DNA from 2 places in the Bradyrhizobium sp. Kon37 genome. Region 1 is predicted to be linked to the other one. Evidence: predicted binding sites of a transcription regulator. Region 1 holds the regulator's gene; the other holds the start of a gene.

Region 1 (5,323 bases):
GTTCGTGCTGACCTTCTTCGTGCTCGCGGCGGCGCGGCTGATGCTGATGCGGCTGGAAAAGAAGGCGGGGAACTAGCGCCATGAATCCGATCTACTCACGCCGCCGCCGCAAGGACATCGTCGTCCGCGGGCTCTGCATCGCCGCAACCGCCTTCGGCGTCACCTGGCTCGCGCTGATCCTGATTACGCTGCTCTACAATGGCGTAGCGGGACTCAATGTCCAGCTGTTCACCGAGAACACGCCGCCACCGGGATCGAACGAGGGCGGTCTGCTCAACGCCATCGTCGGCTCGCTGATCATGACGGTGATCGGCGTCGGCATCGGCGCGCCGCTCGGCATGTTCGCCGGCACCTATCTCGCCGAATACGGCCGCAACGACCGGCTGACCTCGGTGATCCGCTTCATCAACGACATCCTGCTCTCGGCGCCCTCGATCATCATCGGCCTGTTCATCTACGGTGCGGTGGTGGTGCCGATGCGCGGCTTCTCGGCGATCGCAGGCTCGCTCGCGCTCGCGGTCATCGTGATCCCGGTGGTGCTGCGCACGACCGAGGACATGCTGCTGCTGGTGCCGAACGCGTTGCGGGAGGCGGCCTCGGCGCTCGGCCTGCCGCGCTCGCTGGTGATCAAGCGGATCGCTTATCGGGCTGCCCGATCGGGTCTCATCACCGGCGTGCTGCTCGCGACCGCTCGCGTCGCCGGTGAAACCGCGCCGCTGCTGTTCACCGCGCTGTCGAACCAGTTCTTCAGCCTCGGCCTGAACAAGACGATGGCGAACCTGCCTGTCACCATCAACAACTTCGTGCAGAGCCCCTATGCCTACTGGAAGCAGTTGGCCTGGAGCGGAGCGCTGCTCATCACCCTGACCGTTCTTGCCCTTAATATTGGCGCGCGCATCCTTGGCGCCGAGAGGACTGCAAAATGAGTGATCTTTCCGTATCGATGAGCGCGTCCGGTGGCCTGCCGCACGCGCCGGTGCTGCCGGAGGCGCCCCCCAAGGTGACCGTGCGCAACTTGAACTTCTATTACGGCGAGCACCACGCGCTGAAGAACATCAACCTGACGCTCGGCGCCAACCGTGTCACCGCGTTCATCGGTCCGTCGGGTTGCGGCAAGTCGACCCTGCTGCGCATCTTCAACCGGATGTACGACCTCTATCCCGGCCAGCGCGCCACCGGTCAGCTCATGCTCGATCAGACCAACATCCTCGACGGCAAGCTGGACCTCAATTTGCTGCGCGCCCGCGTCGGCATGGTGTTCCAGAAGCCGACGCCGTTCCCGATGACGATCTACGAGAACATCGCGTTCGGTATCCGTCTCTATGAGAAGATCTCGAAGTCCGAGATGGACGGCCGCGTCGAGAAGGCGCTGCGCGGCGGCGCGCTGTGGAACGAGGTCAAGGACAAGCTCAACGCCTCTGGCCTGTCGCTCTCCGGCGGCCAGCAGCAACGCCTCTGCATCGCCCGCACCGTCGCGGTGCGGCCCGAGGTGATCCTGTTCGACGAACCCTGTTCGGCGCTCGACCCGATCTCGACCGCCAAGGTCGAGGAGCTGATCCAGGAGCTGTCCGAGGATTACACGATCGCGATCGTCACCCACAACATGCAGCAGGCGGCGCGCGTCTCCGACAAGACCGCGTTCATGTATCTCGGCGAGCTGATCGAGTTCGACGACACCAGCAAGATCTTCACGTCGCCGACCGACCGGCGCACGCAGGATTACATCACCGGCCGGTTCGGCTAGGAGACGCGACATGGGTTCTGAACATACCGCAAAGGCCTTCGACACCGACCTCCAGGAACTCACGCGCCTGGTCGCCGAGATGGGTGGCATCGCCGAGCGCATGATCGTCGAGTCCGTCGACGCGCTGATCCGCCGCGACGTCCCGCTCGGCCAGCGCGTCGTCGCCATCGACACCGAGCTCGACGCGCTGCAGAAGCGCATCGAGGAGCGCGCGGTGCTCACCATCGCACGTCGCCAGCCGATGGCGGTCGATCTGCGCGAAATCGTCGGCGCCATGCGCGTCGCGACCGATCTCGAGCGCATCGGCGACCTCGCCAAGAACATGGGCAAGCGCGTCGCAGCGCTGGAGACGGACTTCCATCCGCTCAAGCTGTTCCGCGGCCTCGAGCACATGACCGACCTCGTCCAGCAGCAGGTCAAGTCGGTGCTGGACGCTTATGCCGCGCATGATTTGCCGGCGGCGATGGCGGTGTGGAAGGGCGACGAGGAGGTCGACGCCATCTGCACCTCGCTGTTCCGCGAGCTCCTCACCTACATGATGGAGGATCCGCGCAACATCTCGTTCTGCATCCATCTGATGTTCTGCGCCAAGAACATCGAGCGGATCGGCGATCACGCCACTAACATCGCCGAGACCGTGTTCTACATGATCGAGGGCCAGGCGATCACCGACAAGCGGCCGAAGGGCGACATGACGACCTTTGCCAACACGGTACCGAACACCTGAAAGACTTAAGGAGCGACGACCCGATGGGCGCACGCATTATGGTGGTTGAGGACGAGGAAGCCCTGACCGAGCTTCTCCGCTACAACCTCGAAGGCGACGGCTATGACGTCGAGACGGTGATGCGCGGCGACGACGCCGACACCCGCCTCAAGGAGCACATTCCCGATCTGATCGTGCTCGACTGGATGCTGCCGGGCCTGTCAGGCATCGAATTGTGCCGTCGGCTTCGCACCCGTCCCGAGACCAAGCAGCTCCCGATCATCATGCTCACCGCGCGCGGCGAGGAGAGCGAGCGGGTGCGGGGTCTTGCGACCGGCGCCGACGATTACATCGTCAAGCCGTTCTCGGTGCCGGAGCTGCTGGCGCGCGTGAAAGGCCTGCTGCGGCGCGCAAGCCCCGAGCGGCTCGCCACCGTGCTTGCTTTTGGCGACATCGAGCTCGACCGCGACAAGCGCCGCGTGGCGCGCTCGGGCCGGCCGATCGATCTAGGTCCGACCGAATATCGCCTGCTGGAGTTCTTCCTGGAGCACCCGGGGCGGGTGTTCTCGCGCGAGCAGCTGCTCGACAGCGTCTGGGGCCGCGACATCTATATCGACGAGCGCACCGTCGACGTCCATATCGGCCGACTGCGCAAGCTGCTCAATCTCGGCCGCGAGCAGGATCCGATCCGCACCGTCCGCGGCGCAGGCTACGCGCTGGATGATCGTTTTGCCAAGGCGGAGCAGGTGTAGGGTTGCAGGCTTGAGGTTCTCAGCCGTCGTCCCGGACAAGCGAGCGAAGCGAGCGCTGATCCGGGACCCATAACCACCGAACGTGGTTTGGCGAAGACTCGGAGTGACCCTTTCGCACGACTACTGCGTGCTCGGAGTATGGGTCCTGGCTTTCGCCAGGACGACACTGAAATTGAACCTTCGCGCGACGACTTGCCGTGATTACCGCGGACCCGGCTTCACCGGTGCGCGGCGCCGATCTGACGCCGGCTGGTACGCAACGCGCGAGTGCTGGGCGCAATAGGGCAGGCCGGACAGCGCCCGTCCACCGCAGAAGAAGAAGTCAGGGCTCGAGGGATCGCCGACCGGCCAGTGGCAGGTCGCCTCGTTCAATTCCAGCAGCGACAGGCGCTGGCTCATCGGCACCACGTTGTCGTAGGTGACCGGATCCGGCTCAGCCTCGACCTCGAAGGCCTGCGCCAGCGCGGTGTTGCCGCGCGAGATCGGGCGGCTCACCCGCATCATGTGCTGCGCGGGGCGCGCCTTGCGCGGCCGCGGCGCTGCCGACGATGGGCTCTTGGCGCGGCCCGAAAGGCCGAGCCTGTGCACTTTGCCGATCACGGCATTGCGGGTCACATTGCCGAGCTCCGCCGCGATCTGGCTGGCCGAAAGTCCGGCCTCCCAGAGCTTTTTCAGCTGCTCGACGCGATCATCGGACCAGGTCAAAACCGTCATTGCACCCTTTCCCTCGCTGCGCGCCAGCCATCCTGGGGCCTCGCAGCGAATGCCTAAGCCTTCAAAAACCCGTGCCGTCAGAATCCCTTAAGGCTCGCCGGGCGCGTCTTGAACGCCCGAACGTTTACGCCGGTACATAAGGACTTAAAGATCAGAACCACTGCACGAGATGTCGTATCTGACAATCCAAACGCTACAATATGGCGTGACTCCCGCGCAAGAGTCCGCCGACTCGCTTCCACATGTTCCGTGGCTAAATCCCGCAAAATCGGCACCGCAAGACTACGGATTCAGCGTTTCGCGAGGCTTTCCGGGCGGCATTGACACCCGTTTCACCAGGCCTAAGATAGTCGTGCGTGCCGCCCTCAAGAGGCGGCACGTTTCGTTTTCCGGGCCGGTCGATGGTGCGTTGCGCAATGCACGCACACACCGTCCGCAACATTCAAGTGACCGTCATGACTAACAGCGCAGCGCCGCATTTGCTCCCCGTTTTCGCCAGGTCCGACCTCGGTTTCGAGCGTGGCGAAGGCTGCTGGCTGATCGCGACCAATGGCGAGCGCTATCTCGATTTCACCTCCGGGGTGGCGGTGAATGCGCTCGGCCATGCCCATCCGGCGCTGGTCGCGGCGTTGCAGGAGCAGGCCACGAAGCTCTGGCACATGTCGAACCTGTTCCAGAGCCCGGACGGCGAAAAGCTCGCCGCGCGCCTGTGCAATGAGAGTTTCGCGGACTTCGTGTTCTTCTGCAATTCCGGCGCCGAAGCGCTGGAATGCGTGATCAAGGTCGTGCGCCGTTATCACGCCGCGAAGGGCCATCCCGACCGCTATCGCATGATCACCTTCGAAGGCGCCTTCCATGGCCGCACGCTGGCGACGCTGGCTGCGACGGGTTCGGCAAAATATCTCGAAGGTTTCGGACCCCCGATGGAGGGCTTCGACCAGGTTGCTCATGGCGATCTCGACGCGGTGAAAAAGGCGATCGGTCCGCAGACCGCCGGCATCCTGATCGAGCCGATCCAGGGCGAAGGCGGTGTGCGTTCGGCAACGCCCGCCTTCCTGAGGGCGTTGCGCCAGCTCTGCGACGAGAAGGGTCTGTTGCTCGCCTTCGACGAGGTGCAGACCGGCATGGGCCGCACCGGCGATCTGTTCGCATACCGCCGCCTTGGCGTCGAACCCGACGTGATGTCGCTGGCCAAGGCGCTCGGTGGCGGCTTCCCGATCGGCGCCTGCCTTGCGACCGCGGAAGCGGCGTCCGGCATGACGCCGGGCTCGCACGGTTCGACCTTCGGCGGCAATCCGCTCGCGATCTCGGCGGCGAACGCCGTGCTCGACGTCATGCTCAAGCCCGGCTTCTTCGACCACGTGCAGAGGATGTCGCTGCTGCTCAAGCAGAAGCTCGCCTCCGTGA
Region 2 (5,323 bases), on a different contig from region 1:
ACCAGCGGCAATCCTGGCAAGATCGTGAGCATGCCGGTGAATGTCGGCAAGGGCGGCACGACCATCGAGACGAAGCCCGTCAACGTTCAGAACCAGAACAACCCGATCCGCATCAACAACGGCGCGAAGATCAGCAACAACCCCGTGAACAAGGTACAGGTGCAGAACAACAACCGCCCGCAGTTCAATGAGACCAATCGCATGGTCAACAATGGCGGCAGTAACTTCCGCCAGTCGATGAACCAGAGCCAGGGTGGCAACGGCGGCAACAACCCCCGCGGCTTCATGCACTGATCGCGGTCGGCCACACACGACAAAGGGCAGAGCGGTGACGCTCTGCCCTTCTTCATGTCAGAAGATTAGAGTATCAGGCCACCAGCTCCGCAAACAGATCGGCGTCGACATTGCCGCCGGAGAGCACGATGACGACGTTCTTGCCGGCAACATCAAGTCGTCCCGCAAGCAGCGCGGCCAAGCCGACCGCTCCGCCCGGTTCGACCACGAGCTTCAGCTCGCGATAGGCAAACGCCACGGCCGCGCCGACTTCCTTGTCCGACGCGGTCACGCCGCGCGCGAGCAGCTTGCTGTTGATCGCGAACGTCATCTCGCCGGGGATCAGGGCCATCAGCGCATCGCAGATGGTGCGGCCTGCCGGCCCGTGCGGCTCGCGATGACCTGCGGTCAGCGACAGGCCGTGATCGTCGAAAGCCTCGGGTTCGGCGACGACGATTTGCGCCAGCGGAAAACGCGCCTTCACAGCCGTTGCGACGCCGGCGATCAGGCCGCCGCCGGAGGCTGGCGCCACCACGATGTCGGGGCTGAGGCCGAGCGCCGCCATGTCCTCGGCGATCTCGCGGCCGGCGGTGCCTTGGCCGGCGATCACGAAGGGATCGTCATAGGGCCTGACCAGCGTTGCACCGCGCTTCTCGGCGATGCCGCGCGAGATCGCCTCGCGGTCGTCGCGGTCGCGGTCGTACAGCACGACCTCGGCACCGTAGGATTTGGTGCGCTCGCGCTTCGACAATGGCGCATCCGCGGGCATTACGATGGTCGCCTGCATGTGGAGGATCTTGGCCGCCGCCGCCACGCCCTGGGCGTGGTTGCCGGAGGAGAACGCCACGACGCCGCCGGCGCGCTTGTCCTGCGGGATCGAGGCGACCTTGTTGAAGGCGCCGCGGAACTTGAACGAGCCGGTGCGCTGGAGCATCTCCGGCTTGAGATAGACCTTTGCGCCGACGCGTTCGTTGAGCACGGGAAAGGACAGCAGCGGGGTGCGGACGGCGAAGGGTGCGATCACGCGCGCTGCGGCATCAATATCGGCAGGGCCGATCGGAAGGAGCTGTTCTGTCATGCCTGATGTTATCGCGGCGGATGAGGCGCGGGCAAGGCATCTCCGCGCGAGCATTCTGGGCTCTCAGGCGACGAATCGCGCCGGCTCCGCCCCGTTCCGGCCCGGCAGCACCGCACCGACCGCCAAAATGCTGTCGATAAAGGCCCGGGCCGAGGCCTCCCAGGTGTAGTTGGCGGCGAATTCGACACACTCCTGCCGGGAGATGTCCAGCGCGGCGAAGCAGGCGCTGCGCAGATCGTGATCGAGCGCGCCGACCGGCGCATCGCCGATCACGTCGCGGGGCCCCTTCACCGGAAACGCCGCGACCGGCAGGCCGCTCGCAAGCGCTTCGAGCAGGACGAGGCCGAAGGTGTCGGTTTTGCTCGGAAACACGAAGACATCGGCGGCAGCATAGATGTCCGCCAGTTCCTCCCCGTGCTTCTCGCCGAGGAAGATCGCGGCCGGATAGGCCTCCTCCAGCGCGACACGCGCCGGACCGTCGCCGACGATCACCTTGGTGCCGGGCAGGTCGAGGTCGAGGAACGCCTCGAGATTCTTCTCCACCGCGACCCGGCCGACCGAGAGGAACACCGGCGCCGGCAGGCACAGGTCGATCGCGCGGGGATGGAACAGATGGGTGTCGACGCCGCGCGGCCACAGCACGACATTGTCGAAGCCGCGCTCGGTCAGCTCGCAAGCAAGCGCCGGCGTTGCCGCCATCACGGCGCGGCTGGGGCTGTGGAATCGGCGCAGCGCCCGCCAGATCAGCGAGCCCGGCACCGGCACGCGGGCGCGGACATATTCGGGAAAGCGGGTGTGGAAGCTGGTCGTGAAGGGCAGCTTGCGCTGGCGGCAATAGCGCCGAACCATCAGGCCGATCGGACCCTCCGTCGCGATGTGGATGCTGTCCGGGTGCGCCTCTTCGATCAGCTTCGCGATTCTGCCCGGCCGCGGCATGGCCAGCCGCACGTCCCGATAGCTCGGCATCGCAAAGGTGCGGAACGATTGCGGCGTCAGGAACGAGAATTCGACGTCGAAGCTTTTGGCACCGTCAGCAAGCTTGGTCAGCGTCCGAACCACACCGTTGACTTGCGGGTGCCAGGCGTCGGTTGCGACCAGGATGCGCATCAGGCTAGCCTTGTCATGCAGCTCTGGCTGCGACCTGCGGGACCTGTGCCGGCTTCTCGGCCTGATCCGCCCAGGTGATGATCTCGAAATGGCCGTCGTCGTGCTCGACCAGCGCCGTGCAGCTCTCGACCCAGTCGCCGCAATTCATGTAGCGGATGCCGCCCTCGTCGCGGATCACCGCGTAATGAATGTGGCCGCAGATCACGCCGTCGGCGTCGTGGCGCCGCGCTTCCGCGGCGAGCGCCTGCTCGAACGCGCCGATATAGTTGACCGCGTTCTTGACCTTCTGCTTGGCCCATTGCGACAGCGACCAATAGGGCACCTTGAACATGCGCCGGAAGAAGTTGACGAAGCGATTGAGCTGGATCGCGAAGTCGTAGGCCTTGTCGCCGAGATGAGCGAGCCAGCGTGCGTTCTGCACCACGAGGTCGAAGATGTCGCCATGGATGACGAGATAGCGCTTGCCGTCCGCGCCGGTGTGGACGGTGTTCTCGACCACGTCGATGCCGCCGAAATGCGTGCCGTAATAGTTGCGCAGGAACTCGTCGTGATTTCCGGGAATGTAGATGACCTTGGCGCCCTTGCGCGCCTTGCGCAAAAGCTTCTGGACCAGGTCGTTATGCGATTGCGGCCAATGCCAGCTCGATTTCAGCGCCCAGCCGTCGACGATATCGCCGACGAGATAGATCGTGTCGGCATCATGGAAACGCAGGAAGTCGAGCAGAAGGTCGGCTTGAGAACCGCGGGCTCCGAGATGAACGTCGGAGATGAACAACGTGCGAAAGCGCCGCTCCGGGCTCTCGTCACTCACATCGTAACTTCCCATGCGCCAGCCTGTAACAATGTCCCGTGACAGGGGGATGACCAATTGAACCTTTGAGGCACCTTCGGATACGAATCGCGCTTGCCTCGCCCACCCCGCGAATATCAGTCGCATGCGACAATCAGGCGACATGGCGTCGCAGCGGCTCCGGAAGAACCCGGAACCGCGGCGCGCTCGCGACCGGCGTTCAGTAAAACTTATGGAAATGATGGATCGGGCCGTGGCCGTGGCCGACGCTGAAGCGATCGGCGGCCGCGATCGCCGCGCTGATCCAGGTCTTGGCGTTGCGCACGGCGCGCTCGAGATCCTCGCCTCTGGCGAGCCCCGCGGCGACCGCCGAGGACAGCGAGCAGCCGGTGCCATGGGTGTTGCGAGTGGCAACGCGCGGCGCGGCGAGCGCGATCGTGGTGCTGGCATCGACGAGATAGTCGATGCTCTCGGCGCCCTCGCCGTGCCCGCCCTTGATCAGGACCGCCCGGCAGCCGAGCGCCAGCAGCCGGCGCCCCTGGCTCTCGATCTCGGCCTCGCTGGCCGCGACCGGTTCGCCGAGCAGAGCCGCGGCCTCGGGCAGATTGGGTGTGATCACCGAGGCCAGCGGCATCAGTTTGATGCGCAGGGCGTCGACGGCTTCGGAGGCGAGCAGGCGATCACCCGATGTCGCCACCATCACGGGATCGAGCACGATATGTCGGGGCGCCCAGCGCGACAGCGCGGCCGCGATCGCATCGATGCTGGCGGCTTGCGCCACCATGCCGATCTTGACCGCGCCGACCTCGAGATCGGAAAACACCGCGTCGATCTGCGCGGTGACGAATTCGGCGGGCACCGCATGAATGCCGGTGACGCCGCGGGTGTTCTGCGCGGTCAGCGCCGTGATGGCGGACGCGCCAAAAACGCCGAGCGCGGCAAAGGTCTTCAGGTCGGCCTGGATGCCGGCGCCGCCGCTCGAATCGGAGCCGGCAATGGTCAGCGCGACGGGCGTCGTCATGGGGCGATCTTCAGCGTTTTCGAAGCCATGGCCCGTCCTAGCGCGCCTTTCCAAGCCCAGCAAGTTCGCTTGCTAAATCCGGCCGGGTTTGGCCTATTAGCCGCCAGATATGCTTTCGGAGTGACCGCGATGGTTCCCTTTTTCGTCCAGATCAAATGCAAGCTCGGCCAATCCTATGTGGTCGCCAATGCGCTTGCCGAAGCCGAGATCGCCTCCGAGATCTATTCCACAGCCGGGCAATACGACCTGCTGGTGAAGTTCTACGTCGACAACGACACCGATATCGGCCACTTCGTCAACGAAAAGGTGCAGGTGCTGCCCGGCATCCAGGACACCCTCACCATCATCACCTTCAAGGCGTTTGGCGCGAGTTGACCGTCCGGAAAGGGCGGGCCTGATCAGGCGCCGCCCTCCTTGCGCTTGGGACGCGGCGGACCGTCCACCGGCGGCAGCGATTTGAGATAGTCCGCCATCGCCGCGAGATCGTCGTCCGGCAATTGCGAGGTGTTCTTGATCACCCGCGTCATCGCGCCGCCGACGCTGTCGCCGTCGGGCAATTCGCCGGTCTTCAGGAAATACGCAATATCCTTCGCGCTCCACTCGCCGAGGCCCTTCTGGGTGATGTTGGGGACCCACCCCTCGCCTTCCGGATTGGGCCCACCGGCGAAGCGTTGTCCGGCCATGATGCCGCCGAGCGCGTTGCGCGGGCTGTGGCACTCCGCGCAATGGCCAAAACTGTTGACGAGATAGGCGCCGCGATTCCACTGCGGCGACTTCGCGCTGTCGGCGACGAAGGGCTTGCCGTCCAGAAATAAGAACTTCCAGATGCCGACGTTGCGCCGGATATTGAACGGAAAGCGCACGTCGTGGTCGCGCACCTTGCCTGCAACGGCCGGCAGCGTTTTCAGGTACGCAAAGAGATCGAGCACGTCCTCGCGCCTGGCGTGCTGATAGGACGTGTAGGGAAAGGCCGGAAAATAATGCCGTCCGTCCGGCGAGACCCCGTGCATCACCGCATTGACGAATTCGGCCTCGCTCCATTTGCCGATGCCGT

The links. Region 1 encodes PhoB, which activates phosphate uptake and scavenging genes when phosphate is short. Its sites were predicted from a motif close to TGTCATNNANCTGTCAT; they were not measured.
Region 2: the regulator PhoB is predicted to act here: its motif matches at 3,308-3,324, upstream of AC0L3J_RS32315 (UDP-2,3-diacylglucosamine diphosphatase).

What each region holds. Positions count from the first base shown of each region.
Region 1 covers NZ_JBVVOY010000001.1:277,100-282,422, reverse strand. The annotation lists gene pstC (phosphate ABC transporter permease subunit PstC) at 1-76, shown strand, start outside; gene pstA (phosphate ABC transporter permease PstA) at 81-926, shown strand; gene pstB (phosphate ABC transporter ATP-binding protein PstB) at 923-1,744, shown strand; gene phoU (phosphate signaling complex protein PhoU) at 1,755-2,471, shown strand; gene phoB (phosphate regulon transcriptional regulator PhoB) at 2,495-3,202, shown strand; gene AC0L3J_RS01440 (GcrA family cell cycle regulator) at 3,404-3,916, opposite strand; gene AC0L3J_RS01435 (acetylornithine transaminase) at 4,372-5,323, shown strand, end outside.
Region 2 covers NZ_JBVVOY010000028.1:11,584-16,906, reverse strand. The annotation lists gene AC0L3J_RS32330 (caspase family protein) at 1-294, shown strand, start outside; gene AC0L3J_RS32325 (threonine/serine dehydratase) at 368-1,351, opposite strand; gene AC0L3J_RS32320 (glycosyltransferase family 4 protein) at 1,415-2,458, opposite strand; gene AC0L3J_RS32315 (UDP-2,3-diacylglucosamine diphosphatase) at 2,472-3,284, opposite strand; gene thiD (bifunctional hydroxymethylpyrimidine kinase/phosphomethylpyrimidine kinase) at 3,469-4,269, opposite strand; gene AC0L3J_RS32305 (Lrp/AsnC ligand binding domain-containing protein) at 4,399-4,644, shown strand; gene AC0L3J_RS32300 (c-type cytochrome) at 4,668-5,323, opposite strand, start outside.